Regions from separate parts of the Streptomyces sp. NPDC050416 genome, predicted to be linked through region 1. Evidence: riboswitches for the same ligand, from Rfam matches in the RefSeq annotation. Region 1 holds a riboswitch; each other region holds the start of a gene.
What was found. A riboswitch is a leader RNA that binds a small molecule or an ion and turns the genes downstream of it on or off. The one in region 1 is predicted to bind cobalamin.

Region 1 (9,686 bases):
AACCGCCGCTGGAGCCGGGCCAGTTCGCGTACGTCGTCGAGGGCGCGGCCGGCGGCCGCCTGCGCGGACTCGGCGGCGGCGAGCGTGCCCTCGGCGACGGTGAGCTGTTCGCGGGCGGTGCTGCGGGCGACGGCGGCGGCGCCCAGCACGGCCTCGGCGAGTCCCGGTTCGCCGGGGGCCAGGTCCGGCAGGCGCATGGCGTCGCCCGCGGCCTGCTGCATGCGGTGGGCGTCGGCCAGCAGCGCGGCGTCCCCGTCCCGGACCTGGGCCTCGGTGGCGCGGCGGCGCTCGGCGAGGCGTTTTTCGACGTCGGCGAAGCGGCGGGTGTCGAACAGGCGGCCCAGCAGTTTGCCGCGGGCCTCGGCGTCGGCGCGCAGGAACCGCGCGAAGTCGCCCTGCGGCAACAGCACGACCTGGCAGAACTGCTCCCGGCTCATGCCGAGCAGCTGGGTGATCTCCTCGCCGATCTCCTGGTGGGAGCGGCTGAGGTCCTTCCAGGTCCCGGCCGTGGTGTCGTACTCGCGGAGCCAGGTCTGGGCCTTGTCCAGGGTGGTGCCGGTGCCGCGTTTCTTGGGGCGTTCCCAGGGCGGCTGCCGGGTGATCTCCAGGCGGCGTCCGGCCACGGTGAGGTCGAGGGTGACCTCCGTGCGGGTCGCCGGCGCGGCGTGGTCGCTGCGCAGGGCCGTGCCCTGTGCGCCGCCCTGCCGGGCGCCGGGCACCGAGCCGTACAGGGCGTAGCACACGGCGTCCAGGACAGAGGTCTTGCCCGCGCCGGTGGGGCCGTGCAGCAGGAACAGCCCGGCCGCCGACAGCTCGTCGAAGTCGACGGTCTGGGTGCCTCCGAAGGGTCCGAAGGCGGTGATCGTCAGCCGGTGGAGCCTCACCGGGCGACCTCCCGTACGGTCTCGTCGGCCCGCACCGCGTCGAACGCGTCCCGCAGTACGTCCTGTTCGTGGGCGTCGGGTCCGGCGCCGCGCACGTGGGCGACGAAGTCCTCCGCGATCTGCTGGTCGCTGCGGCCGGCCAGGCGCCGGGCGTACGACACCTCGTGGTCGTCCTCGGCCCGGTCGGGGTCGAAGACGAGGCTGAGGGTGTGCGGGAAGCGCTCGGTGAGCCGGGCCATGGGGTCGGCCGGGCGGACCGGGTCGGTGAGCGTCGCCTCGACCCAGGCCTCCTCGTGCCGTGCCAGCTCCGGGTCGGCGAGCAGGTCCTCCAGCGTGCCCCGGATCCGGGCCAGGGCGCGCGGCACCGGGCAGTCGAGGCGCTCGGCGTCAACGGTTCCGTCGGCGGCCAGGTCGACGAGCCACATGCTCTTGCGGTGGGCGGCCTCCGAGAAGGAGTAGGGCAGCGGGGAGCCGGAGTAGCGGATGCGGTCGGTGAGGGTCTGGCAGCCGTGCAGATGCCCGAGCGCGACGTAGTCGACGCCGTGGAAGACACCGGCGGGCACCGCGGCCACGCCGCCGACGGTGATGTCCCGTTCGCTGTCGCTGGGTTCGCCGCCGGTGACGAAGGCGTGCGCGAGGACGACGGACCGCGTGCCGGGCGCCCGCGCGGCGAGGTCGGCGCGGACCCGGTTCATGGCGGCGGCGAGCACGGCCTCGTGCCCGGCCTTCTCCACGCCGAACTCGTCCTTCACCAGGGCCGGTTCGAGGTAGGGCAGGCCGTAGAAGGCGACGTCCCCGTGGGCGTCGGCCAGCACCACGGGGGTGCCGGCCGCCGCCGGATCGGTCCGCAGATGGATGCCGGCCCGCCCGATGAGGCCCGCGCCGACGCCCAGCCGGCGGGCCGAGTCGTGGTTGCCGGAGATCATCACCGTCGGCACGCCGAGGTCGGCGAGGCGGTGCAGGGCGTCGTCGAACAGCTCGACCGCGGCGAGCGGCGGCACGGCCCGGTCGTACACGTCCCCCGACACGACCACCGCGTCCACGGCCCGCTCGCGCACGGTCGTGACGAGGTGGCCGATGAACTCGGCCTGGGCGGCGAGCATGTTCACCCGGTGGAACGACCGGCCGAGGTGCCAGTCGGACGTGTGCAGCAGTCTCACGACGCCGCTCCGACCTGCATGACTCCCCCTGCTACCGCTCCACGACCCGCACGAGCCGGCCCGGCTCGCTGTCAGCACCCACCACGCTAACCCGTGCGGGCCCCTGGTCCCTCACGAACCTCGGGATGGACCACGCATCGGGCGTCGATTCAGAGGAAATATCCGTACTTACGTCCTGCGGGAAGTCGAGCGGGCAGGCTCAGTCCTGCCCCGTGTGACCGAGACCCTCGTGCCCCACATGGGAAACACCCCGCACGTTCAGCTCCTCCTGCACGTCGTCGAGCAGTTCGCGCAGCAACTCGGCGAGTGCCTCGCGCCGCTCCGGGCCGAGGCGTTCCACTGGCGGACTTCGCGGACGCCTTCGACCTCACCGCCTACGTCCTCGCGGCACTCGCCGTCGGCACGGCACTGCTCGCCATCCGGCTGGGCCGCGTCCCCGCGAGCGCAGAAACGGCGGGCGCGGGCGCCGAGGGCGGCCGAGGCCTCACCGGCGGGGAGAAGCCCGCAGGCGTGGGGAAGCCCGCCAGCCCGGAGGAACCCACCGGCGCGGAGTAACCCGCCGGCGTGGAGAAGCCCGCCGACGCGGAAAGGCCCCCCAGCTCGGAGGAACCCGCAGGCGTGGGGAAGCCCGCCAGCCCGGAGGAACCCACCGGTGCGGAGAAGCCCGCCAGCGTAGAGGAACCCGCAGTCACCGACACCGGCCGCTAGCCACCGTCCGCGGCAGCCGGTCCGGCACCCGCCGGGCCGGCTGCCGAGTGGCGTGCGCGAGGCCGACCGTGCGTCAGGCGTCGCCGTACGCCTCCCCGCCCGGTTCGAAGCCGGCCGTTCCGGCGGTCGCGTCGGCGAGCCACGCCCGGAAGGCCTCCACATCGGCGTCCGGGAGGGCGATCTCGATCGTGACCGCCTCCCCGTAGCGGACGTCCCGCACCTCGCGCCCCATGGTCCGCAGGTCGTTCTCCAGCTTGCCGGCCCGCTGGTGGTCGACGGTGACCGTGGCCAGCCGGAACCGGCGGCGTGTGCGCGTGCCGAGGGTGTCCAGGGCCGCGCCGACCGCCCCGCCATACGCCCGGATGAGTCCGCCCGCGCCGAGCTTGACCCCGCCGAAGTAGCGCGTGACGACGGCGACGACGTACCGCATGTCGCGGCGCAGCAGCATCTGGAGCATGGGGACGCCGGCGGTGCCGCCGGGTTCGCCGTCGTCGCTCGCCTTCTGGACGGAGGCGTCGGCGCCGATGACGTAGGCCCAGCAGTTGTGGGACGCGTCGGCGTGCTCCTTGCGGACCGTGGCGATGAAGTCCTGCGCCTCCTGTTCGGTGGCCGCCGGGGCGAGGGCGCACAGGAAGCGGGAGCGGTTGACCTCGGTCTCGTGCACGCCGGCGCGGGCGACCGTGCGGTATTCGTCCTGCATCCGGCCACCCTATGCGCGGTCCCGGGGACGGGCCGGACCGGCCCGTGGCTACTTCTTCTCGCCCCGCGGCACGGTCATGGAGGTGAGCAGCGCGGTGCCCGGGGTGAGGGTCCGCCAGCACGTGCCGTACCAGGACAGGACGGCGACGGCCGACGTCGGGAACTTGGTGCGGACCCGCTCCAGCGTGTCGTCGAGGCCGTCACCGGCGAGCGCCAGGACGAGTTCCTCCAGGCCCGGGTTGTGCCCGATCAGCAGCAGTGTCTCCACCTCGGCGGACACCTCGTGCACGACGGCCAGCAGACCGGCGGGACTCGCGGCGTACAGGCGCCGGTCGAACCGGACCGGCGGGGGCGTGCCCCACTCGGCGGCGGCCAGTTCCCAGGTCCGGCGGGCGCGTACGGCGGTGGAGCACAGCGCGAGGTCGGGCAGGCAGTCGGCCTCGGCCAGGGCCCGCCCGGCCGCCGGGGCGTCGCGGCGGCCGCGCGGGGCCAGCGGGCGCTCGTGGTCGGCGACGTCAAGAGGCCAGGCGGACTTGGCGTGCCGCAACACGACCAGGCGGCGCAGCGGGCCGGCTCCGGCACGCTCCATCACGACGGGGCTCCCAGGTCGCGGGTGAGTTCGAGGCCGAGGAGCCGGTCGGCGTAGGCGTACGTCTCGAACCGGGCGCCGTCCGGCAGGTCCGGCTCGTTCTCCACGTCCCGCAGCACGTCCAGCACCCGGGGCACGTCCAGATCGTCGTCCCAGGCGTCGCGCAACCGCCCGCGCACGTCGTCGGGCACGGGCCGGGAGGGCCGCCGGGCCCAACGGGCGACCGCACCGCGCCACCGGACGAGGGTGGCCTCGGCCTCGCGGAGGACGTCGGCCCCCAGCCGGACGGGGGCGTTGTGGTGCCGGGTGAACAGGGCGAGGCGCAGGACGGTGGGTTCGACACCGCCCAGTGGTCCTGGTCCCACCGACCGGCCGCTCGACGGGTCCGAGTCCGCCGACTCCGCCGGCTCACCGGCCGGCGGGCCCGACGTCACCGACTCGCGCATCGCCGACTCGCTCAGCGGCAGGTCCGATCCCACCGACGCGCCGACCGACGTGGCCGGTCCGGTCGTCTCGACAGGCGCGACAGCGATCCGCACCCCGTCAGGGGCCGCCCCGCCGTCGGCGGCGACATGGACGACCTGGGCCTCGCCGAGTCCGGCGCTGACGTCGGGGCTGTCCTCGAAGGGGCGGATGCCGAGGGCCGTGGCGTCCGCGCGCAGCTCGGCCCGGCGGCGCCCACCGGTCAGCAGGGCCCACACCGGTGTGCCGCCGAGCTCCAGCGCCCGCACGAGCAGGTCCGCCACGAGCAGCACCCGCAGATCGGTCAGATCGGAGCCGGGCGCGTGCACTTCGACACGGGTCAGGCCCCGGCGGGCCGGGGCGGCTTCGACCGGCTCGCCGGTCCGGGCGTCGATGATGCGCAGCACGAGGCGAGCGTAGGCCGGGTGGGCGGGCCCACGCAGGCATGTGCGGCTTTTTCCGGCCACCGTGGCGGGAACACCCCACCAATGGCGCGCCGGACGGACCAGGTCACCGAGGCGGGAATCGCCCCACGACCGGCGCGCCGGTCCGTCGGACACGCTGCCCGAAACCGCCCACCAACGAAAGGCCCGCCGGACCAGGCCACCGGCGAGGCACCCACCGAACCCGACCACCACACCGGAAGCCGCCCACCCACAACCCACCCGCCAGGCCAGGCCACCACGGCGCAAGCCACCCCCACCGACGACCCACCCACCGAACCCGACCACCACGCCCAGAAGCGCCCGGCCGATGACACCCCGGCCGGTCGGGCCACCGTGACGCGAACGCCCCGCCCACAACGCACCGGCCGCGCACCGCCCAGCCGTCCGCCGCCCGGCCGTCCGTCACCCGAACCGCTCGAACCGTCCGCCGCCCAGCCGTCCGCCGCCCAACCGCCCGTCACCCGGACCGCTCGAACCACCGTGGCGTGATTCGTCCACTCAGTCCGCCTACCGCCCAGCCCGACCGGCCCCTCAGCCCACCGTTCCCAGGAACCGCACATGCGGCCGCTGCTCGGGGCCGTCACGGGTGACGGCGGCCTTTACGCCGTACACCTCGGCGATGAGTTCCTCGGTCAGGACATCGCCGGGAGGGCCACCCGCCACGACCCGCCCGGCGCTCAGGACGACGACCTCGTCGCAGTACATCGCCGCGAGGTTGAGGTCGTGCAGGGCGACGACGGTGGTGACCGGGAGGCCGGTGACCAGGGCGAGCAGGTCGAGCTGGTGGTGGATGTCGAGGTGGTTCGTCGGCTCGTCCAGGAGGAGTTCGCGGGGTTCCTGGGCGAGCGCGCGGGCGATCTGCACCCGCTGGCGTTCGCCGCCCGAGAGGGTGTGCCAGGGCTGGTCGGCGCGGTCGGCGAGGCCGGCGTGCTCCAGGGCCTCGCGCACGGCCCGTTCGTCGTCCACCGAGCCGGGCGTCCAGGCACGGCGGTGCGGCACGCGGCCCAGCCGTACGACGTCCACCACCGTCAACTCGACCTGTGTGTCGGCCTGCTGCTCGACCACGGCGATGCGGCGGGCGACGGTGCGGCGGGGCAGGTCGCCCAGCGGCGTGCCGTCGAGGGTGACGACTCCGGCGGTCGGCGTGAGCAGCCCCGCCAGCAGCCGCAGCAGCGTGGACTTGCCGGAGCCGTTCGGGCCGAGGACTCCGACGGTGGAGCCGGTCTCGGGCGCGAGGACGACACCGTCGAGGAGGAGACGCCCGTCGGCACGGCGACCGACCCGGTCGGCCCGCAGCCCGGCACCGCTCTTCGCCGCGCCCGCCCCGCTCACCGCACCCTCCGCGTCCGGTACAGCACCACCACGAACGCCGGCACCCCGATCAGCGACGTCACGACTCCCACCGGCACCTCCTGAGGATCCAGCACCGTACGGGCGAGCGTGTCCACCCACACCAGGAACACCGCTCCGGCGAGGGCCGTGACCGGAAGCAGCCGGGCGTGCCCGGGACCGGCCAGGGCCCGCGCGGCGTGCGGCAGGACCAGTCCGACGAAGCCGATCGCCCCGGCCGAGCTGACCAGCGCGGCCGTGAGCAGGGCCGTGACGCACAGCAGCACCAGGCGGGTGCGGGCCACGGACACCCCGAGCGCTGCCGCCGCGTCCTGCCCGAAGGCGAAGGCGTCGAGGGTACGGGCGTACGACAGGCACACCACCAACGCCACGGCCAGGACGGCCAGGCACAGCCACACGTCGGTCCAGCCCGCCCCGCCGAGCGAGCCGAGGAGCCAGAACAGCACGCCCCGGGTCGTCTCGGCGTCGGCGGCCGTCATCACGACGAACGAGGTGAGCGCGGAGAAGAGCTGCATGGCGGCGACGCCCGCGAGGACGACCCGGTCGGTGGTGCCGCCGAGGGTGTGGCTGAGCAGCAGCACCAGCGCGAAGGACACCAGGGCGCCGAGGAAAGCTCCCGCGGGCACCGAGACGGCGCCGCCGCCCACGCCCAGGACGACGACCACGACCGCGCCGGTGGAGGCGCCGGAGGACACCCCGAGCACGAACGGGTCGGCGAGCGGGTTGCGCAGCAGCGACTGCATCACCGCCCCGCAGACGGCCAGTCCGGCCCCGCACACGGCCGCGAGCAGGGTGCGCGGCAGCCGCAGCTGCCAGACGATGCCGTCGCGGATCGGCGTCAGGTCCGAGCTGCCGAGCCCGAGGTGGGCCGCGACGGCGGACCAGACGTCCGCGATCCGGATGTCGGCCGGGCCGACGGTGATGGCCAGGGCAAGGGAGGCGGCCAGCAGCAGGACCCCCGCGGCACCGAACCCGAGCCCGCGGACGGTCACTTCACGAGCCCGAAGTCGCGCAGTTTGGCGGCGACCTGTTCCACGCCCTCGACCGTGCGGATGGTCGGGTTCATGGCCTGCCCGCTGAGCAGCACGTACCGCTTGTGCCTGACCGCGTCCATGTTCCTGGTGACCGGGTTGGACTCCAGGAAGGCGATCTTCTTCGCGGCCGACTCGGCGGTCTGCGACGTGCGGGTGAGGTCGCCGATGACGAGGACGTCGGGGTCGCGTTCGGCGACCGTCTCCCAGTTGATCTGGGGCCACTCCTCGTGCGTGTCGTCGAAGACGTTCTTCACGCCGAGGGCCCGGGTGATGATGCCGGGCGCTCCGCAACAGCCCGCCATGTAGGGCGACTCGGAGTTGGCGAACCAGTACAGGAGCGTGACGTCGGAGGCGTGGACGTCCCGCGTGGCCTTCGCCATGCGCCGCTGGAGGGAGGCCACGAGCTTGTCGCCCCGTTCCGGCACCCCGAACACGGTGGCCAGGTCGCGCACTTCGCCGTAGACGGTGTCGATGCCCAGCGCCTTGTCGCGCGCGCCGTCCCCGTCGCCGGAGTTGTCCTTGCCGGCGCAGTCCGACGGGGAGACGTACGTGGGTACGCCGAGCTTCTCGAACTGCTCGCGGGTGGCGACGCCGCCCCGGCCGAGGGTGGAGACGAAGGACGCCGCGACGAAGTCGGGGCCGGTGTCCAGGACCCGTTCGAAGGACGGGTTGTCGTCGGCGATGCGCGGCACCTTCGCGTTGGCCTTCGCCAGCCCCTTCATCACGGGGTCGGTCCAGGTGGCGGTACCCGCGAGACGGTCGGCGAGGCCGAGCGAGAGCAGGATCTCGGTGGTGCCCTGGTTGAGGGAGACGGCGTGCTTCGGCGGGGCCTCGACGCGCACCTCGTGGCCGCAGTTGTCGAGCGTGACCGCGGCTTTCGTCGTGGTGGCCGGCGGGTCGCCGCAGCCGGCCAGGAGCAGGGAGCCGGCCGCGAGCAGGACGGCGGCACGGGCGGGTGGGGCGAGGGGCACGGAAACCAGTCCTCAGTCGTCGAGGGCTCGATCGCGGAGCCCGGTCGTACGGTGCTCCCCCGCCGCGTACGGCCGCGGGGGCCGCCAGCAGGTCTTCGGACTCGGGTTCGTCCGGTGCGGAGCGCCTTCCCGGACGTCACACGCGCCGTCCAGTGGCCGAGGCCCCGCCCGTCCCCCTCACCGCTGCGCGTCAGTTCCGGATTCGCACCGGATTCCCTGACCCACGTACATGGGTTCGACTGGCCTCGGCAAGCTATCACGCAGGGCGCGGGGGAATCACCGGGCACCGTACGCCGTTGTAGGGACAACAGTTCTTCCGCGACTCTCCAGGAGGCCACCGGTGTACGGCGACGAGGCAACGGTCCGCAGGATCCTCACCGAGCTCGGCGACACCTGGGCCGTGGTGGGCCTGTCGTCGAACCAGCGGCGCGCGGCCTACGGCGTGGCCGAGGTGCTCCAGCGCTACGGCAAGCGCGTCGTGCCCGTGCATCCGAAGGCGGAGACGGTGCACGGCGAGCAGGGGTACGCCAGTCTCACGGACATCCCCTTCGACGTGGACGTCGTGGACGTGTTCGTGAACAGCGACCTCGCCGGAGCGGTGGCGGACGAGGCGGTCGCGAAGGGCGCGAAGGCGGTGTGGTTCCAGCTCGGCGTCATCGACGAGGCGGCGTACGACCGGACCCGTGCCGCGGGCCTGGAGATGGTGATGGACCGCTGCCCGGCGATCGAGATCCCACGACTTCCTCATCACCGCGTACAGAATTCCTGAAGCGCTTTCCAGGAAATGCCCGCGCCCGGTCAAGGCTGCACAACGCGCCTTCTGCCGCCGGTTGACCGATTCCTAATCTGAGGCCTCTTGCTCGCAGAACTCACCGAGTTCTTTTATGAGAGGCCCCTTGATTCATGGTGAGCGTCGACCAGGCAGCAGCGGGGGTAAAAGGGGGTCCGGGCGGACTGCGCCGGGACGTCGGACTGATCGGGCTCATGTGGGCGTCGGTCGGTTCCATCATCGGCTCCGGGTGGCTGTACGGAGCCGAGAAGGCGGTCGTGGCGGCCGGCCCCGCGGCGATCCTGTCGTGGCTGATCGGCGCGGTAGGGATCGTGCTGCTGGCCCTGGTGCACGCGGAACTCGGCGGCATGTTCCCGGTCGCGGGCGGCACGGCGCGGTATCCGCACTACGCGTTCGGCGGACTGGCCGGCATGTCCTTCGGCTGGTTCTCCTGGCTCCAGGCGGCGACCGTGGCACCGATCGAGGTCGAGGCCATGATCGGCTACGCCGGGCACTGGCACTGGGCGCAGGGCTTCCAGCACGCCAAGGACGGGACGCTGACGACGAGCGGGTTCGTCGTCGCCGTGGTCCTCATGGCCGTGTTCGTCGTGATC
Region 2 (9,686 bases), on a different contig from region 1:
ACCACGCGCAGCGCCTCGAAGGCGAGGCCGCGCAGCAGGGCGTCCTCGCCGCGGGCCGCGGCCAGGAGCTCGGTGACGGCGCTGCCGACGGTGCGGGCGGCGAGCCAGGCCCGGTACTCGGCGCGGGCCGCGTTCGGGCGCAGCTGGGCGCAGCCGCGGAGCATGTCCTCGGCCGCCTGCTCGATGTTCCCGGCGGGGCTCTGCGCGGCGACGCAGATCTGCTCCAGCTTGACCCAGACGGCCCAGTTGCCGAGCGGGGTGAGCGTGGCCTGGCCGTCGCCGTAGGTGAGGGCGCCGACGGCGGCGAGGGCGCGCAGGGCCCAGTCGAGGAGCGGGGCGAGGGGGGCGTCGGTGGGCGCCTGTTCGGCCGGCGTCTCGGGCTGCGGGCCGTAGGGGATCTCGCAGCGTGCGGTGCGCAGCTCGGTGACGCGCTGCTCCAGGAGGTCGAGGAGCTGCTCCACGGGGACGGGCCCGGCGGACAGCTGGAGGAAGGAGAGCACCTGCGGCATGGCCGAGACGACCTCGGCGACGGCGGCGGGCTCGTGGTCCTCGGGTTCCGGGCAGGCCAGCGACCAGGCGTCGAAGAGGGCGACCCAGCCCCGCAGGACGGCACTGTCGTCGCGGTCCCAGGCGCGCAGCCGCCAGCCGGGGCGCGCGCTGTCGCCGTGCACCTCGACGAGACCGGCGAGCCGGGCGGTGTCCCAGTCGGCCCTGACCTGATCCGGGGTCAGGCCCAGCTCCTGGGCGGCCCGTTCGGCGGTCGCGGCGGAGAGGGTGGCCTTGCCGTCGGCGGTGGCGCTGCCCCGGCCGGGGCCGAGCTCGGTGTCGGCCCAGCGGGCGACGCGGGCCGCGTCGGCAAGACCTGAGCGTGCCATTCTGGCCAGCTCCGCCGGAGCCGGGGTGCCCTCCGGGGGGCGCGGTGCGGGGCGGCGCGAGCGCCGCTGGTTCATCGCTCTGGGGGCGGCGGCCAGGGGTCGCGGGCGGACGAGTCGAAGCCTGGAGTCGCGCGGGATACGGGACGTCACGAGGGCAGTCTTCCGGTTGACGGTCCGAAAACCCAAACGGAATGTCACGGCGGGCGACGGGGATGGCCAACGCACGGGGTCCCGTGAATGGTCGAGGGCCGCAAACAAGCCAGTGGTACGACGCTAAACGGAATCTTCCCGACCGGTCTGCGGGGAGTGGGAGGGGACGTGGTTGCGACGGGGCGAGGGGGCATGAACGGGGGGTGTGGAGGCCGGTGTGCGGGCCAGGGGTCAGATGAGAGGTGTCAGGAAGCGTCGCAGGGCTTCCTCGTAGCCTTGCGGGTCGGCGTTCCACATCGCCGAGTGGGGCGCGTCGCCGACGGTGCGGAAGGCGACCAGGTCGGGGCGGGCGTCGGCGAGCCGGCGGGAGAGCTGCCAGGGGGCCACCGTGTCGTCCGGTCCGTGGAGGACGAGTGCCGGGACCCGGAGCCCGGCTGCGGGGGACGCGCCGGGGAGGCGGTCGCCGTACAGGCCGGTGCGGCCCTGTGCGGCGCGGACCGCCAGGGGCAGCAGCGCGCCCGGGGTGCGGCGGGCCGCGGCGAGCGCGCGCAGGGTGGTCTCCCAGCTGAGCACCGGGGAGTCCAGGACGAGCCCGCAGACGCGGTCGCGCAGCCCCGAGTGCGCGACCGCGTGCAGGGCCATGGTGGCGCCGGTGGACCAGCCGTGCAGGACGACCTGGCGGGCGCCGGAGCGCACGGCGTGGCGGATCGCCGCGTCGAGGTCGCGCCACTCGGTCTCGCCGAGGTGGTTCAGGCCGTCGGGCGGGCGGGGTGCGCCCAGGTCGCCGCGGTAGGCGAGGGCGAGCACGGGGAAGTGGTTGCGGTGCAGGAACCCCATGACGTTCATGGCGAGTTCCCGGGTGGTGCCGAGGCCGTGCACGGCGATCACCCAGGTGTCCCGGGCGCCGGGCACGAACCAGGCGGGCAGGGCGCCGAGTTCGCCGGGGATGTCGACGTCGGCGTGTTCGATGCCGAGGGCGGCGCTCGGGTTGCCGACGTACACGTTCGGGGTGAGCCAGGCCTTGTCGCCGGGTTTCAGGGTGCCGTGCGTGACGCTCTCCAGGCGGCGTACGACGGTGTCGGCGGTGTCCGAGGCGCCGGCCAGGACGGGCCCGACGACCGCGTGGGAACCGTCGCCTGACAGGCCGTAGCGGCCGGGCCGCAGGGCGGCCAGGTCCCGGGTGAGGCTGATCTGCCCCGCGGCGGTGCCGTGCACGGTGAGCCGGGGCTCGGTGGGCAGGGGCCTGCCAGGAGGCGCCTTGAGCGCGGCGTCACTGGCGAGCCGCCCGGCGGCCACGGCGGCCGCACCGGCTCCGATCACGGCGGTGACGGCAGCGGCCGTCGCTTTGACAGTGCGCACGGCTCCAGTGTCCTGGCGGACCGGGCGACGGACCAGTGGGCGGCAGCGGCGGGGTGATGGGCGCGGTGGGGCCGGGCGGGAGGGCATAGGGGTGGTCGGCTGGGTGCGGCTGCCTCCCGGGGGGACGGGTGGGCGGCGGAGGGGTGGGCGGCGCCCGGAGCGCAGGGCGCCGGCGGGCGACGGTGTGACGGCCGTGCCCGGGGCCAAGGGCGTCCGTGTCGGCGGCGGGGCGGCTGAGCTGGGGGTGGGGCGAGGGCGTGCGTGGTCTTCGTGCGCACAGAACGGCGGCGCGGGCAGCGCACGGCGTACTGGGCGCCCTCGGGAGACGCTGGGGCAGCGGCGTGACCGAGGCGCCCGGAGGGCAGGGCGAACTCAGCCCGCGCATGTGCCCTCGTACGCACAGAACGGCGGCGCGGGCAGCGCACGGCGTACTGGGCGCCCTCGGGAGACGCTGGGGCAGCGGCGTGACCGAGGCGCCCGGAGGGCAGGGCGAACTCAGCCCGCGCATGTGCCCTCGTACGCACAGAACGGCGGCGCGGGCAGCGCACGGCCGGACGGCCCCCAGGAGAGCCGCGAGAGTTGGCGGCGTCGGCGGCGCACCGGTGGCATACCCGGCCGGTGGGCCGAGGCGGCCGGAGCAGGACGGGGCATCCGGCAGACGCGTCGGCCCGGGGCGGCAGGCCGGACCCGTCGGCCCGGGGCATTCGGGCAAGCCCGGCAGTACCGGGCGTCCGGGCGGACGTCAGCCGCGTTGCCCGTAGCCCCGCAGTTGTTCCTGGACCTCCGCCAGCTGCTCCTGCGACAGCAGGCTCGGGGACAGGCCCGGGACCGATGTGGCGGTCAGCCACAGGCGGCACATCCATTCCAGCTGGGCCGTGCGGTCGTAGGCCTGGTCCAGGGACGCGCCGTGGGTGACGGTGCCGTGGTTCTGGAGGAGGCAGCCGGAGCGGTCGGCGAGGGCGCGGAGCATGTTCTCGGCCAGCTCGGCGGTGCCGTACGTGGCGTACGGGGCGACCCGGACGGGTCCGCCGAGCGCGGCGGCCATGTAGTGGATCAGCGGCAGCTCGCTCACGAGCGTCGAGACGGCCGTCGCGTGCACGGCGTGGGTGTGGACGACGGCACGGGCGCCGGTCGTGCGGTAGACCGCGAGGTGCATGGGCAGCTCGCTGGTCGGGACGAGGGTGCCGAGGACCTGCCGGCCGTCGAGGCCGACGCCCGTCACGTCGTCCGGCTGCAGCCGGTCGTAGGGGACGCCCGAGGGCGTGACCAGGACCGTGTCCCCGACGCGCACCGAGACGTTCCCGGACGTGCCGACGACGAGCCCGTCGGAGACGGTCCGGCGGGCGGTCGTGACGAGTTCCTCCCAGGCGCCCGCCTCCTCGGGGCGCACGCCTCTGCGCCGCGACTCCCCCACGTCCCGCACGTCCCGCCCGTCGCCTCGCTGCTCAGCCATGCGGCGATCCTGCCAGGCGGGCCCTCAACGCGCCGCAGGGCGGGTCCGCTTCAGGCCGGAAGCCGTGTATACGAAAAGGTGCATACCACCCCGCCCCCACGGCGGAACCCTAAACCTCGATTGCGGACACCCATGCGCCCCCCTCAGTTCATCTTCCGTTCACTCGGGTTACCTACGTTCGACGAGCCAATGACCTCGAACGATTGCCTGGGTAAATGGAAAGCTTCTCGCTGATCCTCGCGATTGTGGTGGTAACCGCACTCGCGTTCGATTTCACGAACGGTTTCCACGACACGGCGAACGCGATGGCCACGACCATTTCCACGGGCGCCATGCGGCCCAAGGTCGCCGTCGCCATGTCCGCCGTCCTCAACCTGGTCGGCGCCTTCCTGTCGGTGGAAGTCGCCAACACGATCTCCAAGGGTCTCGTCGACGAGACCGGCATCCGTCCCGAGGTCATCTTCGCCGCCCTGGTCGGCGCGATCCTCTGGAACCTGCTGACCTGGCTGGTCGGCTTGCCGTCGAGCTCCTCGCACGCCCTGATGGGCGGCCTGATCGGCGCCACGATCGCCTCGGCGGGCGTCGGCGCTGTCCACGGCGACGTGCTGGTCACCAAGGTGCTGATCCCGGCGATCGCCGCCCCGCTGGTCGCGGGCATCGCGGCGATGCTCGCGACCCGGCTGACGTACTCCCTCGGCAAGAAGGCCGACGGCAAGGCCTCCGAGAAGGGCTACCGGGCCGGCCAGATCGCCTCCGCGGGCCTCGTCTCGCTGGCCCACGGCACGAACGACGCCCAGAAGACGATGGGTGTCATCACCCTCGCCCTGGTCGCCGGCGGCGCCGTCGCCCCCGACTCCGACCCGCCCACCTGGGTCATCCTCTCGGCGGGTCTCGCCATCGCGCTCGGCACGTACCTCGGTGGCTGGCGCATCATCCGCACCATGGGCAAGGGCCTGACGGACCTCCAGCCGCAGCAGGGCTTCGCCGCCCAGACCAGCGCGGCCACGGTCATCCTGGCCTCCTCGCACATCGGCTTCTCCCTCTCCACCACCCACTCCGTCTCCGGCTCGGTGATGGGCGCGGGGCTCGGCCGCAAGGGCGGTGTCGTCCGCTGGTCGACGGCGACGCGGATGTTCGTCGCGTGGGGCCTGACGCTGCCGGCGGCGGCCTTGGTGGGCGCGCTCGCCGAGTACGTCACCGGCTTCGGCAGCTGGGGCACCGCGGTGGTGGCCGTCTTCCTCGTCGCCTCCAGCGCGGCGATCTGGAAGCTCTCGCGGCGTGAGGTCGTCGACCACACCAACGTCAACGACGCCGACGCGGCGGAGCCGGCCGGTGTGGTGACCGCGGCGATGGCCGCGGTGACGCCGCCGCCGGCCGGCACGGTGACGGAGGCGACGGAGGACCCGTTGCCGTCGTTCCCGGCCCAGGCCGCCGCCGAGCGGACGCCCTCGACGACCACCACGGTCTGACCCCGCCGACCGGTAACAAGGAAGAGTCTCCGATATGAAGATCGACTGGGCGGCCCTCGGTTCCGTCTTCGGCGTCAGCCTCGTGGTCACCGTGGCCCTCGTGGGCCTGTTCACCCTCGGCATCACCGGCCTGTCCCGCCGCGAGCGGGCGGTGGCCGCCGGCGGCTCCGCGGGACTTGCCGTGACGGGCGCGTACGCGTGCTTCGCGGCGTGTGCGGCGGCCGTGGGCTATGGGATCTATCTGATCGTGGCCTGACCACGGTCACTTCCGCCGGGCGGTTCGGGACTTCGGTTCTGTGCCGCCCGGTTGTCGTGTGCGGGGGGCGGTGTGGGCTTCTGCACACTCTCCCCTCGCAGGTCAACGGCAAGTTGACGGCTGAACCCGGCCGTGGTGGACTGCCGGGGCCATCAACGGCGGCAGGAGAGGAAGCCGGTGGAAGTCCGGCGCGGTCCCGCCACTGTCACCGGGGTAGCAATCCCCGGGAGCCAGGAACTCTCACCGCCGGTCTAGTCGAACCAGGGCGTGGACACCCTGAGTGAGGACATATCGCCATGCGCGGCTGCCGATCGAGGTTCATTACCCCACCCCTGCCCGCCCCCGCGGCCGGCTGAGCCCATGGGTGCCGGTCGCGTCTTCGCGTACGGCGCCGCCGCCGGTCTGATCGGTGACCTGCTGCTCGGCGATCCCCGCCGGGGGCATCCGGTCGCCGTGTTCGGGCGGGCCGCGGGCGCCGTGGAACGGATGTTGTGGCGGGACCACCGGGGGTGGGGCGCGCTGCACACCGTGGTGTGCGCCGGAGGAGCCCTCGCGCTCGGGGGCGTCGCCGCGCGCGCCGTGCGGAACTTCCCTGTCGCCTCCGTGGCACTGACCGGTGCCGCCACCTGGGCCGTGGTCGGGGGGACTTCGCTCGCGCGGGAGGCACGGGCCATCGGGCGTGCCCTGGAGGCGGGGGACGTCGACGGCGCCCGGGCGCGGCTGCCGCATCTGTGCGGGCGGGATCCGCAGGCGCTCGACGCCGACGGGATCGCCCGGGCCGTGGTCGAGTCCGTCGCCGAGAACACCTCCGACGCGGTCGTGGGGGCACTGGTGTGGGGGGCCGTCGGCGGTGTGCCGGGGCTCCTCGGGTTCCGGGCCGTCAACACCCTCGACGCCATGGTCGGGCACAAGTCGGCCCGGTACCGGCGCTACGGGTGGGCCTCCGCGCGGCTGGACGATCTCGCGGGCTGGCCTGGGGCCCGGCTGACCGCCGTGCTCGCGGCCCTGGCAGGAGACGATCCCCGGGGAGCGGTGCGCGCCTGGCGTGCCGACGCCGACCGGCATCCGAGCCCCAACGCCGGGCCCGTGGAGGCCTCGTTCGCGGGGGCGCTCGGGGTGCGGCTGGGTGGGACCCTGGCGTACGGCGGGCGCGTCGAGCACCGGCCCGTGCTCAACAGGGCCGGGCGCGCCGTCGCCACCCGGGACATCGAACGGGCCGTACGGCTGTCCAGGCGTGTCGGCTGGCTCGCGCTCGGCGTCTGTGCCGCCGCGCGCCGCATCGCGAAAGGGCGTACGTCATGACGGGCGGTGGGCTTCTGGTCGCCGGCACCACGTCCGACGCAGGCAAGAGCGTCGTGACCGCCGGGATCTGCCGGTGGCTGGTGCGGCAGGGCGTCAAGGTCGCGCCCTTCAAGGCGCAGAACATGTCCCTCAACTCCTTCGTGACCAAGGAGGGCGCCGAGATCGGCCGGGCGCAGGCCATGCAGGCGCAGGCCTGCCGCGTCGAGCCGACGGCGCTGATGAACCCGGTGCTGCTCAAGCCCGGCGGCGAGAGCAGCAGCCAGGTCGTGCTGCTGGGCAAGCCGGTCGGGGAGCTCAGCGCACGCGGGTACCACGGCGGACGGCAGCAGAAGCTGCTCGGAACCGTGCTGGACTGCCTGGAGCAGTTGCGGGGCACGTATGACGCGGTGATCTGTGAGGGGGCGGGCAGTCCGGCCGAGATCAATCTGCGGCGGACGGACATCGTCAACATGGGGATCGCCCGCAACGCCGGGCTCCCTGTGCTCGTCGTCGGCGACATCGACCGGGGCGGTGTCTTCGCCTCGTTCTTCGGGACCGTGGCGCTGCTGTCGCGCGAGGACCAGGAGTGCGTCGCCGGGTTCCTCGTGAACAAGTTCCGGGGGGACGTCTCCCTGCTGGAGCCGGGGCTCGACATGTTGCAGGGCCTCACCGGGCGGCGTACGTACGGTGTCCTGCCCTTCCGGCACGGGCTGGGGATCGACGAGGAGGACGGGCTGCGCGTCTCCCTGCGGGGGACGGTCCGGGAGTCCGTCGTCGCCCCGCCGGTCGGCGAGGACGTGCTGCGCGTCGCCGTGTGCGCCGTTCCGCTCATGTCCAACTTCACGGACGTGGACGCGCTGGCCGCCGAACCGGGTGTCGTGGTGCGGTTCGTGGACCGGCCGGAGGAACTCGCCGACGCCGACCTCGTCATCGTGCCCGGGACCCGGGGGACCGTCCGTGCGCTGGAGTGGCTGCGGGAGCGGGGGCTCGCCGAGGCCCTGGTCCGCAGGGCCGCCGAGCAGCGGCCCGTCCTCGGGATCTGCGGCGGCTTCCAGATCCTCGGCGAGCACATCGAGGACGACGTGGAGAGCCGCCGGGGGCATGTCGAGGGGCTCGGGGTCCTGCCCGTGCGGGTGCGGTTCGCCCGCGAGAAGACCCTCACGCGGCCGGAGGGCGAGGCCCTCGGGGAGCGCGTGGAGGGCTACGAGATCCATCACGGGGTCGCCGACGTCACCGGAGGGGACGCGTTCATCTCTGATGACCATGGACACAGCCTGGACGGCTGCCGGGTCGGCCAGACCTGGGGCACGCACTGGCACGGCTCGCTGGAGTCGGACGGGTTCCGGCGGGCCTTCCTGCGCGAGGTGGCGGCCGCCGCGGGGCGCCGCTTCGTGCCGGCGCCGGACACCTCGTTCGCCGCGCTGCGCGAGGAGCAGCTCGACCGGCTCGGCGACCTGATCGAACAGCACGCGGACACGGACGCGCTGTGGCGGCTCATCGAGTCGGGCGCGCCGCGAGGACTGCCCTTCATTCCACCGGGAGCGCCCGCATGAGCACTGTGTTGTTGTTGTCGACCGCCGACACCGACCTGCTGGCGGCCCGGGCCGCCGCCGGAGCCTCGTACCGGATCGGCAACCCGACCCGCGTGGACGTCCAGGAGGAGCTTCCGGCCCTGCTCGACGGCGCGGACATCGCCGTCGTGCGGCTGCTCGGCGGCAAGCGGGCCTGGGAGGACGGGCTCGCCGCGCTGAAGGCGTCCGGTGTCCCGACCGTGCTGCTGGGCGGCGAGGCCGTGCCCGACGCGGAGCTGATGGCCGAGTCGTCGGTGCCGGCCGGTGTCGTCGCGGAGGCGCTGAAGTACCTCGTGGAGGGCGGGCCGGCCAACCTCACCGAGCTGGCGCGGTTCCTGTCCGACACCGTGCTGCTCACGGGCGAGGGCTTCGCCGCGCCGCAGCGGATGCCGGAGTACGGCGTCCGGGGCGAGCGCGCCCAGGTCGAGGGCCGCCCGACCGTCGGCGTGCTCTTCTACCGGGCGCACGAGCTGAGCGGCAACACCGCCTTCGTGGACACCCTGTGCGACGCGATCGAGGCGCGGGGCGCCAACGCGCTCCCCGTGTACTGCGGTTCGCTGCGCGGGGCCGACGCGGGGCTGTACGAGATCCTCGGGCGGGCGGACGCCCTCGTCGCCACCGTCCTCGCCGCCGGCGGCACCCACGCCTCGCAGGCCTCGGCGGGCGGTGACGAGGAGTCCTGGGACATCGGCGCCCTCGCCGAGCTGAACATCCCCGTGCTGCAAGGGCTGTGCCTGACGTCCTCACGGAGCGCCTGGGAAGCGTCCGACGCAGCCCTGTCCCCCATGGACGCCGCGATGCAGGTGGCGATCCCGGAGTTCGACGGGCGGCTGATCACCGTGCCGTTCTCGTTCAAGGAACAGGGCGCGGACGACGTGCCCGTGTACGTCGCCGACCCGGAGCGGGCCGCGCGGGTCGCCGGGATCGCCGTACGGCACGCGCGGTTGAAGCACAAAGCGAACGCCGAGAAGAAGGTCGCGCTCGTCTTCACCGCCTACCCGACCAAGCACTCGCGGGTCGGCAACGCCGTCGGACTGGACACCCCGGCCTCGGCCGTGCGGGTGCTGGACGCCCTCAGGGACGCCGGGTACGGCCTCACCGAGTACCCCGAGGGCGGTGACGAGCTGATCCACCGGCTCATCGAGGCCGGCGGGCACGACGTGGAGTGGCTGACGGACGAGCAGCTGGCCGCCGCGCCCGCGCGGGTGCCGCTGGCGGACTACCGGGCCTGGTTCGACCAGCTCGACCCAGAGCTGAGGGACGCCATGACCG
Region 3 (9,686 bases), on a different contig from region 1:
TTCAGCGTGGCCGGCCAGGCCGGGGCCTTCGTCGGACCGCTGCTCGGCGCGCTGCTGCTCGCCGTCGACTTCCGCACCGCGTGCCTCGCGGGCGCCGCGGTGTTCGTGCTCGTCCTCGCCGGGCACGTGTGGCTGATGCCGCAGCACATCCCCGGCAGGGTCCGGAACCGGGACAAGGGCGGGGCTCGCGCGCTGCTGCGCAACCGCCGCTTCCTGGCGCTGTGCTGCGCGTACGGCACGTACCTGCTCGCCTACAACCAGCTGTATCTCGCCCTGCCCGACGAGGTGCAGCGCGCGGCGGGCTCCCAGGCGCCGCTGTCCTGGCTGTTCGCCCTGTCCTCGGTGCTGGTGGTGTTCGCCCAGATGCCCGTGACCCGCTGGGCGGGCGACCGGCTCGACCTGCGCCGCTCCATGACCGCCGGGCTGCTGCTGATCGCGTCGGGTTTCGCGGTGGTGGCCGCGGCGCGCCCCGCGGGCTGGACGGGTACGGCCGGGCTGCTGCCGGCGGCGGGTTTCGTCGTGCTGCTCACGGTGGGGCAGATGCTGGTCGTGCCCGCCGCCCGCGCCTGGGTGCCCGACCTCGCCGAGGAGGGCCGGATCGGCCTCTACATGGGTGCGCTGTCGTCCGTCTCGGGCCTGATCGTCCTCGCGGGCAGCGCGGCCACCGGCTCCCTCCTCGACGCGGGCCTCCCGGCCGCCGTGCCCTGGCTGCTCCTCGCGGCCGTACCCGCCCTGGCGGTGGCACTGCTGCCGCGCCGCGAGAAGCGGCCGCGGGGGGCGGCAGCGGCGGCCTGACGACAGGCGCGTGCGCAGGGAAGCGAGGGAGGAGAGGGGAGGAGAGGGGAGGAGAGGGAAGGGACAGCGGCGGCGCGGCCGGCGTACGGAGGCACGGGGGACGGTGTCGGCAACCACACGCGCCGCGCCGTCACCCCAGGCGGGATGCTGCTGCGCTCCCCGGTTTCCGGGACCGTGCCGTCCCACGACACCGCACCGGGGAACGGTGGTCACGCGGCGCCAGTATCCTGGGTCGGCTGCGGCACCCACCAATCAACCCCCGCTCCGACGCGGGGAGTTGCGGGCTGCGGCGAGGACCTTCCCACGAGCATAGGACGAGGACGAGTGCTGCTAGCGGGCCGCTACCGGCTGGACGTTGAGATCGGGCGCGGCGGAATGGGAGAGGTCTGGCGTGCGTACGACGAGACGCTCGCCAGAGCGGTGGCCGTCAAGCTGCTGCTGCCTCAGGACACCGATGCCACGGCGGCCTCCCGGTTCCGTCTGGAGGCGCAGACGGCCGGGCGTCTCAACCACCCCAACGTGGTCGGGGTCCTGGACTTCGGCGAGTACGACAACCGGCTGTACCTGGTAATGGAGCTGGTCGAGGGCGACAGCCTCGCCCGGGTGCTGTCCGCCTCCGGCGCGCTCCCCGCCGAGCAGGTGGCCCGACTCGCCGCGCAGGCCGCCGCCGGACTCGCCGCCGCGCACCAGCAGGGCATCGTGCACCGGGACGTCAAACCCGCCAACCTCCTGCTGGACGCGGGCGGCACCCTCAAGATCGGCGACTTCGGCATCGCGCGTTTCCTCGACGACCCGGGCGCCGCGCTCACCGCCACCGGCCAGATCGTCGGTACCGGCCTCTACCTCGCGCCCGAACGGGCCCTGGGCCGGCCCGCGGGTCCCGCCTCCGACATGTACTCCCTGGGGTGCGTGCTCTACCAGCTCCTCAGCGGCCGCCCGCCCTTCCAGGCGGACACCGCCGTCGCGCTCCTGCACCAGCATCTCGACAACGCCCCCGTACCGCCCCGGGAACTCGGTGTCGCCGGTCTGCCGCCGGCCTTCGAGAGCTACCTCCTCGCCCTGCTCGCCAAGCAGCCCGAGGACCGGCCCACGGCGCAGCAGGCTGCCGAGTGGTTCGCCGGCGGCGCCTGGCGGGGGCTGCCCGAGCCGCTGCCGGAGGCGGTGTCGCCGGGGTCTGCCTCCGGCAGCGGGCCTTACGCGGCGTCCCCGGGGCCGGCCGCCGCGACCGGGCCGTACCCGGCGTCCCCGGGGCCGTCCTCCGGGCCGGGACCGTATGCGGCGGCCGGCACCGGCGCCCCGACCGCGCACGCGCTGCCCACGGGGTCCCGCACCGCCCCGGGCGGGCGTTCCCGTCGCGCCGCGCCCCGAGACGGTCTCGGCAACCACCGGAGAACGGCCGCGGCGGTGGCCGCGGCGGCCGTCTTCCTCGCCGCGATGCTCGCCGGCATGCAGTGGTTCTCGCCCGACGACACCGCGACGGAGGGCACGGAACCCGACGCGTCCCCGTCCGCGAGCAGCCCGGCCGCCCCCTCGCCCGGCGACTCCGCCGACTCACCTGGTTCCGCACCGGCGGCCGCCACGACTCCGGCCGCCGGCACAGTGGCCGATGTCACCCCCTCCCCCAAGGCACCCGACGCCCCGACCCTCGCCGAACCGACGCCCGGCCCCACCAGCCCGACTCCGGAGGTGAGCGGCAGCCCGCCGGAGAAGGCCGACAAGCCCCGGCAGGAACAGCCTCCGGGGTCCGGGGAGAAAGGGGAGGACGAGGGCGACGAGGGTGACGACTGAGCCCTCCCGCGCCGGTGTGCGAGCGGTCGCCCCTTCACGCGCCCCCTCGCGCGCCCCCTCGGCTGGCTTGTCATGGCCCTTATCTCGGCATTACTGTCACCACGCCTTGGTGAACGGGAAATCCGGTGTGATGCCGGTGCGGCCCTCGCCACTGTGATCGGGAAGTCCGGCTCCGGCCCTGACGGGCAGCCACTGGGTCCTCAGGGACCCGGGAAGGCGGAGTACGGGCGGTGGGACCCGTGAGCCAGGAGACCGGCCAAGGCGCGTCAACCATCCACGAGGTGCTGGAGAGGGTCCGCTGAGCCATGCACATTGCCGAGGGTTTCCTTCCTCCGGCGCACGCCGTCGCCTGGGGCGTCGCGTCCGCGCCGTTCGTCCTCCACGGAGTCCGGTCGCTCACCCGTGAGGTGCGCGAGCACCCCGAGAGCACCCTGCTCCTCGGCGCCTCCGGCGCCTTCACGTTCGTCCTGTCCGCGCTGAAACTGCCGTCCGTCACCGGCAGTTGCTCCCATCCCACCGGCACGGGCCTGGGGGCCATCCTGTTCCGGCCGCCCGCCATGGCGGTGCTGGGCACCATCACCCTGCTCTTCCAGGCGCTGCTGCTCGCGCACGGCGGTCTGACCACGCTCGGCGCCAACGTCTTCTCCATGGCGATCGCCGGCCCCTGGGCGGGCTACGCGGTGTACCGGCTGCTGCGCCGCTACGGCGTGCCGCTGATGGTCGCCGTGTTCTCCGCCGCGTTCGTCGCCGACCTGTCCACCTACTGCGTCACGAGCGTGCAGCTGGCGCTCGCGTTCCCCGACCCGGGCAGCGGGTTCCTGGGCGCGCTCGGCAAGTTCGGCTCCATCTTCGCCGTCACCCAGATCCCGCTCGCGGTGAGCGAGGGACTGCTGACGGTGCTCGTGATGCGGCTGCTGGTGCAGTCCAGCAAGGGCGAACTGACCCGGCTGGGTGTGCTCCTCGCCGACAAGCAGTCCCGCAGCGAGACCCAGGAGGTGGCCCGATGAGCAGGAACACCAAGATCAATCTCGTGCTGCTGCTCGCCGTGGCCGCGCTCGCCGTGCTGCCGCTCGCGCTCGGCCTCGGCGACCACAAGAAGGAGCCGTTCACGGGCGCCGACGGCGAGGCGGAGACGGCGATCACCGAGATCGAGCCGGACTACAAGCCCTGGTTCTCGCCCCTGTACGAACCGCCGTCCGGTGAGATCGAGTCGGCGCTGTTCTCCCTCCAGGCGGCCCTCGGCTCAGGTGTCCTCGCCTACTACTTCGGACTGCGCCGGGGCAGGCGGCAGGGTGAGCGGCGGGCGCTGGAGCGGGAGCGGGACCCCGGGAACCCGGCGGACGGTACCGCCGAGGAGTCCACGGCCGAAGGGGCCTGAGCCGCGTGCTGCCGATCGACGCGGCGGCGCACAGCAGTCGCTGGCGCCACCGCCATCCCGTGGACAAGGCCGTGCTCGGGCTGGGTCTGACCCTCCTGGCGATCTCGCTGCCGCCCTGGCCGGGCGCGGCTCTGGTGCTGCTGACCGCCCTGGTGGTGCTGCTGGGTCCGGCGGGCGTGCCCTGGCTCCGGCTGTGGCGGGCCTACCGGGTGCCGCTGGGCTTCTGCGTGACCGGCGCGCTGACGCTCCTCGTTCAGGTCGGCGGGCCGGGCGGCTTCGTCTCCCTCGCCGGTGACGGGCCGGTCCGGGCCGGGGAGTTGCTGCTGCGCACCTCGGCGGCCTCCCTGGGGGTGCTGCTGTTCGCGTTCACCACTCCCATGTCCGACCTGCTGCCGCGGCTGGTCCGGGCCGGAGTGCCCGCGCCGGTCGTCGACGTGGCGCTCGTGACGTACCGGATGAGCTTCCTGCTGCTGGACTCCGTGCGCCGCGTCCGTGACGCGCAGGCCGCCCGGCTCGGGCACACCACGCGGGCCGCCGCCTGGCGGTCCCTGGGCGGTCTCGGCGCCACCGCGTTCGTCCGGGCCTTCGACCGGGCGGTCCGCCTCCAGGCCGGTCTCGCCGGGCGCGGCTACGACGGCACCCTGCGCGTCCTGGTGCCCGAGGCCCGTGTCTCCGTCCGCTTCACGGCCGCCAGTTGCGTGCTCCTCGCGGCGCTGGCCGTCCTCACCTTCGTACTGGAAAGGTCGCTGACATGAGCGAGCCCGCCCTCGTCGCCCTGCGGGGCGCGTCCTTCGCCTACGAGGACGGCCCGGCCGTGCTCAGCGGCCTCGACTTCGAGATCCGCGAGGGGCGCGCGCTCGCGCTGCTCGGCCGCAACGGCAGCGGCAAGACCACGCTGATGCGGCTCCTCAGCGGCGGACTGCGGCCCCGCGAGGGCCGGTTGACGGTCGACGGGCAGCCGGTGACGTACGACCGCAAGGGCCTGACCAGGCTGCGGACGACCGTCCAGCTGGTGGTGCAGGACCCGGACGACCAGCTCTTCGCGGCGTCCGTCGAGCAGGACGTGTCGTTCGGGCCGCTGAACCTGGGCCTGGACGACGCGGACGTGCGGGCGCGGGTGGCGGAGGCGCTCGCCGCCCTGGACATCACCGCCCTGGCCGACCGGCCCACCCATCTGCTCTCCTACGGGCAGCGCAAGCGCACCGCCATCGCGGGCGCGGTCGCCATGCGGCCCCGTGTCCTCATCCTCGACGAGCCGACGGCCGGGCTCGACCCCGACGGCCAGGAACGGCTCCTCACCACGCTCGACGGTCTCCGTGGGGCCGGCACCACGGTGGTGATGGCCACCCACGACGTCGACCTCGCGCTGCGCTGGGCCGACGACGCGGCGCTCCTCACCCCGTCCGGAGTCCGCACCGGGCCCGCTCCCGTGGCACTGGCCCGTCCCGACCTTCTCCGGGAGGCGGGCCTGCGACTGCCGTGGGGAGCCGCCGCGACGGAACTCCTCCGGGCGCAGGGGTGGCTGACGGGCACGGAGCCGGGGCCGCGGACGCCTGCGGAACTCGCCGCCCTCGCGGCCGGGCGGCTGGGCGCGCCTGGAGTCCGAGGGGCGCGCGGAGGCTGAGGGCGCCCGGAGGCCTCCGTCAGTCGAAGTAGGACTCGAGTGAGCCGCGGCGCCGGATGTCGAGCGTCGCGCAGTGGAACGAGCCGCCGAACGGCGCGTAGTGCAGCAGGTCGCACGGGATCGGCTCGAAACCCCACTTCTCCAGGGCGCGCAGCATGCCGGTGTGATGCCGCTCCGCGATCACCCGCCGTTCGTCGATCATGAGCACGTTCATGCTGAGCCACTTGCCGCACATCGACGTGACCTTGAGCAGCGTCTCGTCGATGGGGTCGGGCTCGGGGGCGACCAGGACGTCCCAGGAGCTCAGGACGCCGGGCAGCCGGTCGACGTCGATGTACTCGGGGTTGACCAGCACCTTTCCTGGCGCGAGCAGGACGAACGTCGTGTCGATGTGCATGGGCGTGCGGCAGCGGCTCTCGATCTCGTGGATGCGGTACCCCGGCCCGAGATGGCGGCGCAGCCAGTCGATGCCCATCCGGTTGGTGACGTTGCTGCGGGTGACGAACAGGTCCCGCCCGGCCCGGACGAAGTCCGCCGCGTCGAAGACCGGCTCGAACTCGGTGAGGATGTACCGCATGGGCTCGCCGTCCTTCGGGACCTGGAAGTCCGGATCGAACAGTTCGTCCGTGAGCTGCGGCTTGGGTGCCGCCGTCCAGCGCGCGCCGCGGCGGAAGTAGTCCTTGAGGAGCGGGCGGTAGGAGTGGGTCTCGAAGTACCGGCACGGCCAGGCCATCGGCGTTTCGATGATCTCGTCGCCGATCACGAGCATGCTGTCCCGCGGACAGGTGTTGCAGAAGCCCCGGGAGGACCAGTCGGGGGTGGCGAAGCGGCGCCGGTGGTCGACCATGTCCGGCCGCCTGACCGTGACACCGAGGGACTCCAGCAGGTCGATGAACCCGTCGATCTCCTGCTGCGCTTCCTCGACGAGCACGCGCGGATACCGCAAGCCGGCGGCGAGTCCCTGCAGCCGCCCGGCCCAGGGCGGCACGTTGCAGCTGACCACCGGGTGGCCCGAAGGGATCGTCGCGCCCTCGAGCCGCCCGACGATGATCTCCTCCAGCGGATCCCATTCGGTGTGCGAGTTGACCGGCGAGACGAGGCGCTCCACGGCCTCGCCCGTCGCGGCCGGCGATCCGGGCCTCCCCATGACGGCCATGCCCACCACCTTCGGATCTCAGGGCGTCGGTGATGCACCGCATCTACCACGTTACTCACCGTGGCGCGCCGGCCGGGTCGGCGTCAACAGCTGTGCTCCACGGCGCCGCCGCAGAGGCGGTCCCGCTGTCCGCAATGCGCTTGTCCGCCCGCACGGCACGGCCTACGTTGCCGGTGTGGATCTCTTCTCACGCTCCTGGGCGGCGCTGCGCGCGGCGGTCGCCGGCCTGTCCGACGAGAACTTCGCCCGGCCGTCCGGCTGTACGGGCTGGCTGGTACGGGACCTGGTGTGCCATCTGGTCATCGACGCGCAGGACGTCCTGATCACCCTCGCCACCCCCGCCGACGGGGAACCGACCCGTGACGCGCTGACCTACTGGGAGGTCTCCGACACGCCGCCGACCGGAGACGACCCGCTCGACGCGCTGACCGTCCGGCTGGCCGCCGCGTACGGGGAACCGCATCTCCTCAAGTTCCACCTGGACGACGTCGGCTCCGCCGCGGGCCGCGCGGCGGAGCTCGCCGACCCCGCTCTCAGGGTCGGCACCCGCGACGAGGTTCTTACCGTGGGCGACTACCTCTCCACGTACGTCATGGAGTGGACGCTGCACCATCTCGACCTGATCGCCCACCTCCCCCACGCCGCGCAGCCGCCCGCGGAGGGGCTCGCCCGGTCCCGCGAGATGCTGGAGCGGATCGCCGGGAGCGCCTTCCCCCCGTCGTTCTCCGACGCGGACGCGCTGCTGGTGGGCACGGGACGGCGGGCGCCGACCGGGGCGGAGCGGGACGTACTGGGCGATCTGGCCTCGAGGGTGCCGGTCTACCTGCGCTGAGCGGGGAGAGCGGCCCTCGTGGTGGCGCTGCGGTACGTCGTGATGCCCAGCGCGAGCAGCCAGTAGCTGAGGATCGCGCCCAGCGACGCGGTGGTGCCCCAGCCGTTCGCCGCGTAGAAGTCCACCGGGTCGTTGCCGAAGAACAGGGACGGCACGAAGGCCGGATTGACCCCGGCCAGGACGTAGGCGGAGCGGCCGGTCCAGCGCGGCAGCAGGTTCGTACGGGAGATGCCGAAGCCCACCACGGTCAGGAACAGCGCCGTCAGCACCTTGCCGATCGAGCCGTAGAGGACGTAGGTGCCGCTGACCGCGATGGTCGGATCGATCGCACGGTCGGCGGCGATGACCGCGCCGGCCTCCAGCCCGCTGGAGACCAGGGTGACCGCCACGTAGACCAGCCCGACGGCGAACGCCGGCGAACCCACCCACTCACAGTCCGGGTTCACCCGCTTGACCAGCTCGCGGAAGGCCGTCACGAACACGATCAGGAACGCCGGCGAGAAGATCGCGAGCAGCAGCCTGGTGAGGATGTTCACGTCCGGGGTGGGCCGGAGTAGATGAAGCAGAGCGGTACTTCGATGATGAGTGCGGCCGCGGCAGCGAGGCCCGTCAGGCGCCTGGCGAAGGTCTCGTTCATGGGGGTCCCCCGATGTCCGGTGTCGGATCGGTCGTCGGCCGGTTGCCGACGACACACATGCTGCCGCCCCCGGCACGGCCCGTCCCTGGGCCTGGACACCCGCTACGGGGGTGGCGTTACCGACATCCCCGCGTCACCGGCACCCCCGCGCACGCACGTCCTGAACCGCCCGGCCGGACCCGCGCCACCGCCCCGACCGCCCCGAGTCCGCCGACCGTGCCTCTTGGCGCTCCCTGCGCACCACCGCCCGGCCGGAAAACGCTTGGACGCCGCGGTCGCCGTCGCGGCAGACTTCCGGACTCGACCCGAATCTCCACACATCCGTTGCGGCGATGGCCCCTGCCCGCACATGCGCGCGTGGCGGGCGGCCACAGAACGACACAGGGGTGGGATGGATACGCCTGGATCGCGCAGGGTTCAGCCGGGCAAACGCTCGGTACTTCTCGCACTTCGTTACTACGGACGGGAGTTGTCCCGGCTCCGCCGGCTGACGGCACCCGCGATGCTGTCCATGGCGCTGGGCAACATCGGAATCAACTACATCGCGCCGCTGATCGTCGCCAAGCTCGTCGGCGGCATCGCCGACGACAGGGACCTCACGGTCGACTCGGCACTGCCGTACGTCCTCGGCTTCGTCGGGGTCCTGCTGTTCGCGGAGGCACTCTGGCGCGTCGCCGTGCACTGCCTCAACCGCCTCGACGCCCTCGGCATCGAGCACCTGTACGTGATCGGGATGGACGAGCTGTTCGCCAAGGACGCCGCGTTCTTCCACGACAACTTCGCCGGTTCGCTGACCAAGCGCGTCCTGAGCTTCGCCTCGCGTTTCGAGCAGTTCGTGGACACGCTGACGTTCCAGATCGTGGGCAGCTTCGTGCCGCTGGCGTTCGGGGCGGTGGTGCTGTGGCGCTACGAGCCCCTCCTCGTGGTCGGACTGCTGGTGATGATCACCCTGACCGGGGTGCTGGTCGCGCCTCTGATCCGGCGCCGCCAGGCGCTGGTCGACCTGCGTGAGGAGGCGATCGCCCGGGTGTCGGGCCACGTCGCCGACAGCCTGATGAACATGGACACGGTGCGGGCGTTCGCCGCGGAGGAGCGCGAGGCCGCCGAGCACCGCTCCCGGGTCGCCACCTCGCGCCGGCTCACGCTGCGGTCGTGGGACTACGGCAACCTCCGCATCGACACGCTGGTCGCGCCGATGTCGGTGCTGACCAACGCGATGGGTCTGCTGCTCGCGGTCACGCTCGCCGGGGGCGGAAACGGCGTGGAGGCGATCGTGGTCGCCTTCACCTACTACAGCAACGCGACCCGGATCATGTTCGAGTTCAACCAGATCTACCGCCGGCTGGAGAACTCGATGACGGAGGCCGCGCAGTTCACCGAGCTGCTCCTGACGCCTCCCACCGTGCTCGATCCGCCGTCGCCGGAGCCGCTGCGGCCCCGGTCCGCCGGCATCCGCTTCGAGAAGGTGACCTTCGC

Region 2: it holds a riboswitch for cobalamin, as region 1 does, so the genes downstream of both, ACIBL4_RS16340 (cobalamin biosynthesis protein) here and ACIBL4_RS30035 (ABC transporter substrate-binding protein) in region 1, are expected to answer to the same signal.
Region 3: it holds a riboswitch for cobalamin, as region 1 does, so the genes downstream of both, ACIBL4_RS18135 (energy-coupling factor ABC transporter permease) here and ACIBL4_RS30035 (ABC transporter substrate-binding protein) in region 1, are expected to answer to the same signal.

The regions. Positions count from the first base shown of each region.
Region 1 covers NZ_JBITII010000011.1:85,412-95,097, reverse strand. Annotated here, with positions in the region: gene ACIBL4_RS30075 (AAA family ATPase) at 1-884, opposite strand, end outside; gene ACIBL4_RS30070 (exonuclease SbcCD subunit D) at 881-2,044, opposite strand; gene ACIBL4_RS30065 (hypothetical protein) at 2,351-2,599, shown strand; gene ACIBL4_RS30060 (YigZ family protein) at 2,826-3,452, opposite strand; gene ACIBL4_RS30055 (SixA phosphatase family protein) at 3,501-4,043, opposite strand; gene ACIBL4_RS30050 (hypothetical protein) at 4,040-4,909, opposite strand; gene ACIBL4_RS30045 (ABC transporter ATP-binding protein) at 5,480-6,280, opposite strand; gene ACIBL4_RS30040 (FecCD family ABC transporter permease) at 6,277-7,290, opposite strand; gene ACIBL4_RS30035 (ABC transporter substrate-binding protein) at 7,287-8,303, opposite strand; cobalamin riboswitch at 8,372-8,562, opposite strand; gene ACIBL4_RS30030 (CoA-binding protein) at 8,644-9,072, shown strand; gene ACIBL4_RS30025 (APC family permease) at 9,207-9,686, shown strand, end outside.
Region 2 covers NZ_JBITII010000004.1:668,408-678,093, reverse strand. Annotated here, with positions in the region: gene ACIBL4_RS16365 (hypothetical protein) at 1-1,025, opposite strand, end outside; gene ACIBL4_RS16360 (alpha/beta hydrolase) at 1,257-2,384, opposite strand; gene ACIBL4_RS16355 (class II aldolase/adducin family protein) at 3,127-3,837, opposite strand; gene ACIBL4_RS16350 (anion permease) at 4,053-5,306, shown strand; gene ACIBL4_RS16345 (hypothetical protein) at 5,341-5,562, shown strand; cobalamin riboswitch at 5,690-5,824, shown strand; gene ACIBL4_RS16340 (cobalamin biosynthesis protein) at 5,923-6,864, shown strand; gene ACIBL4_RS16335 (cobyric acid synthase) at 6,861-8,396, shown strand; gene cobN (cobaltochelatase subunit CobN) at 8,393-9,686, shown strand, end outside.
Region 3 covers NZ_JBITII010000005.1:320,450-330,135, forward strand. Annotated here, with positions in the region: gene ACIBL4_RS18125 (MDR family MFS transporter) at 1-795, shown strand, start outside; gene ACIBL4_RS18130 (serine/threonine-protein kinase) at 1,120-2,583, shown strand; cobalamin riboswitch at 2,652-2,859, shown strand; gene ACIBL4_RS18135 (energy-coupling factor ABC transporter permease) at 2,889-3,590, shown strand; gene ACIBL4_RS18140 (energy-coupling factor ABC transporter substrate-binding protein) at 3,587-3,961, shown strand; gene cbiQ (cobalt ECF transporter T component CbiQ) at 3,967-4,716, shown strand; gene ACIBL4_RS18150 (energy-coupling factor ABC transporter ATP-binding protein) at 4,713-5,585, shown strand; gene ACIBL4_RS18155 (amidinotransferase) at 5,605-6,741, opposite strand; gene ACIBL4_RS18160 (maleylpyruvate isomerase N-terminal domain-containing protein) at 6,917-7,573, shown strand; partial or broken gene ACIBL4_RS18165 (hypothetical protein) at 7,561-8,210, opposite strand; gene ACIBL4_RS18170 (ABC transporter ATP-binding protein) at 8,602-9,686, shown strand, end outside.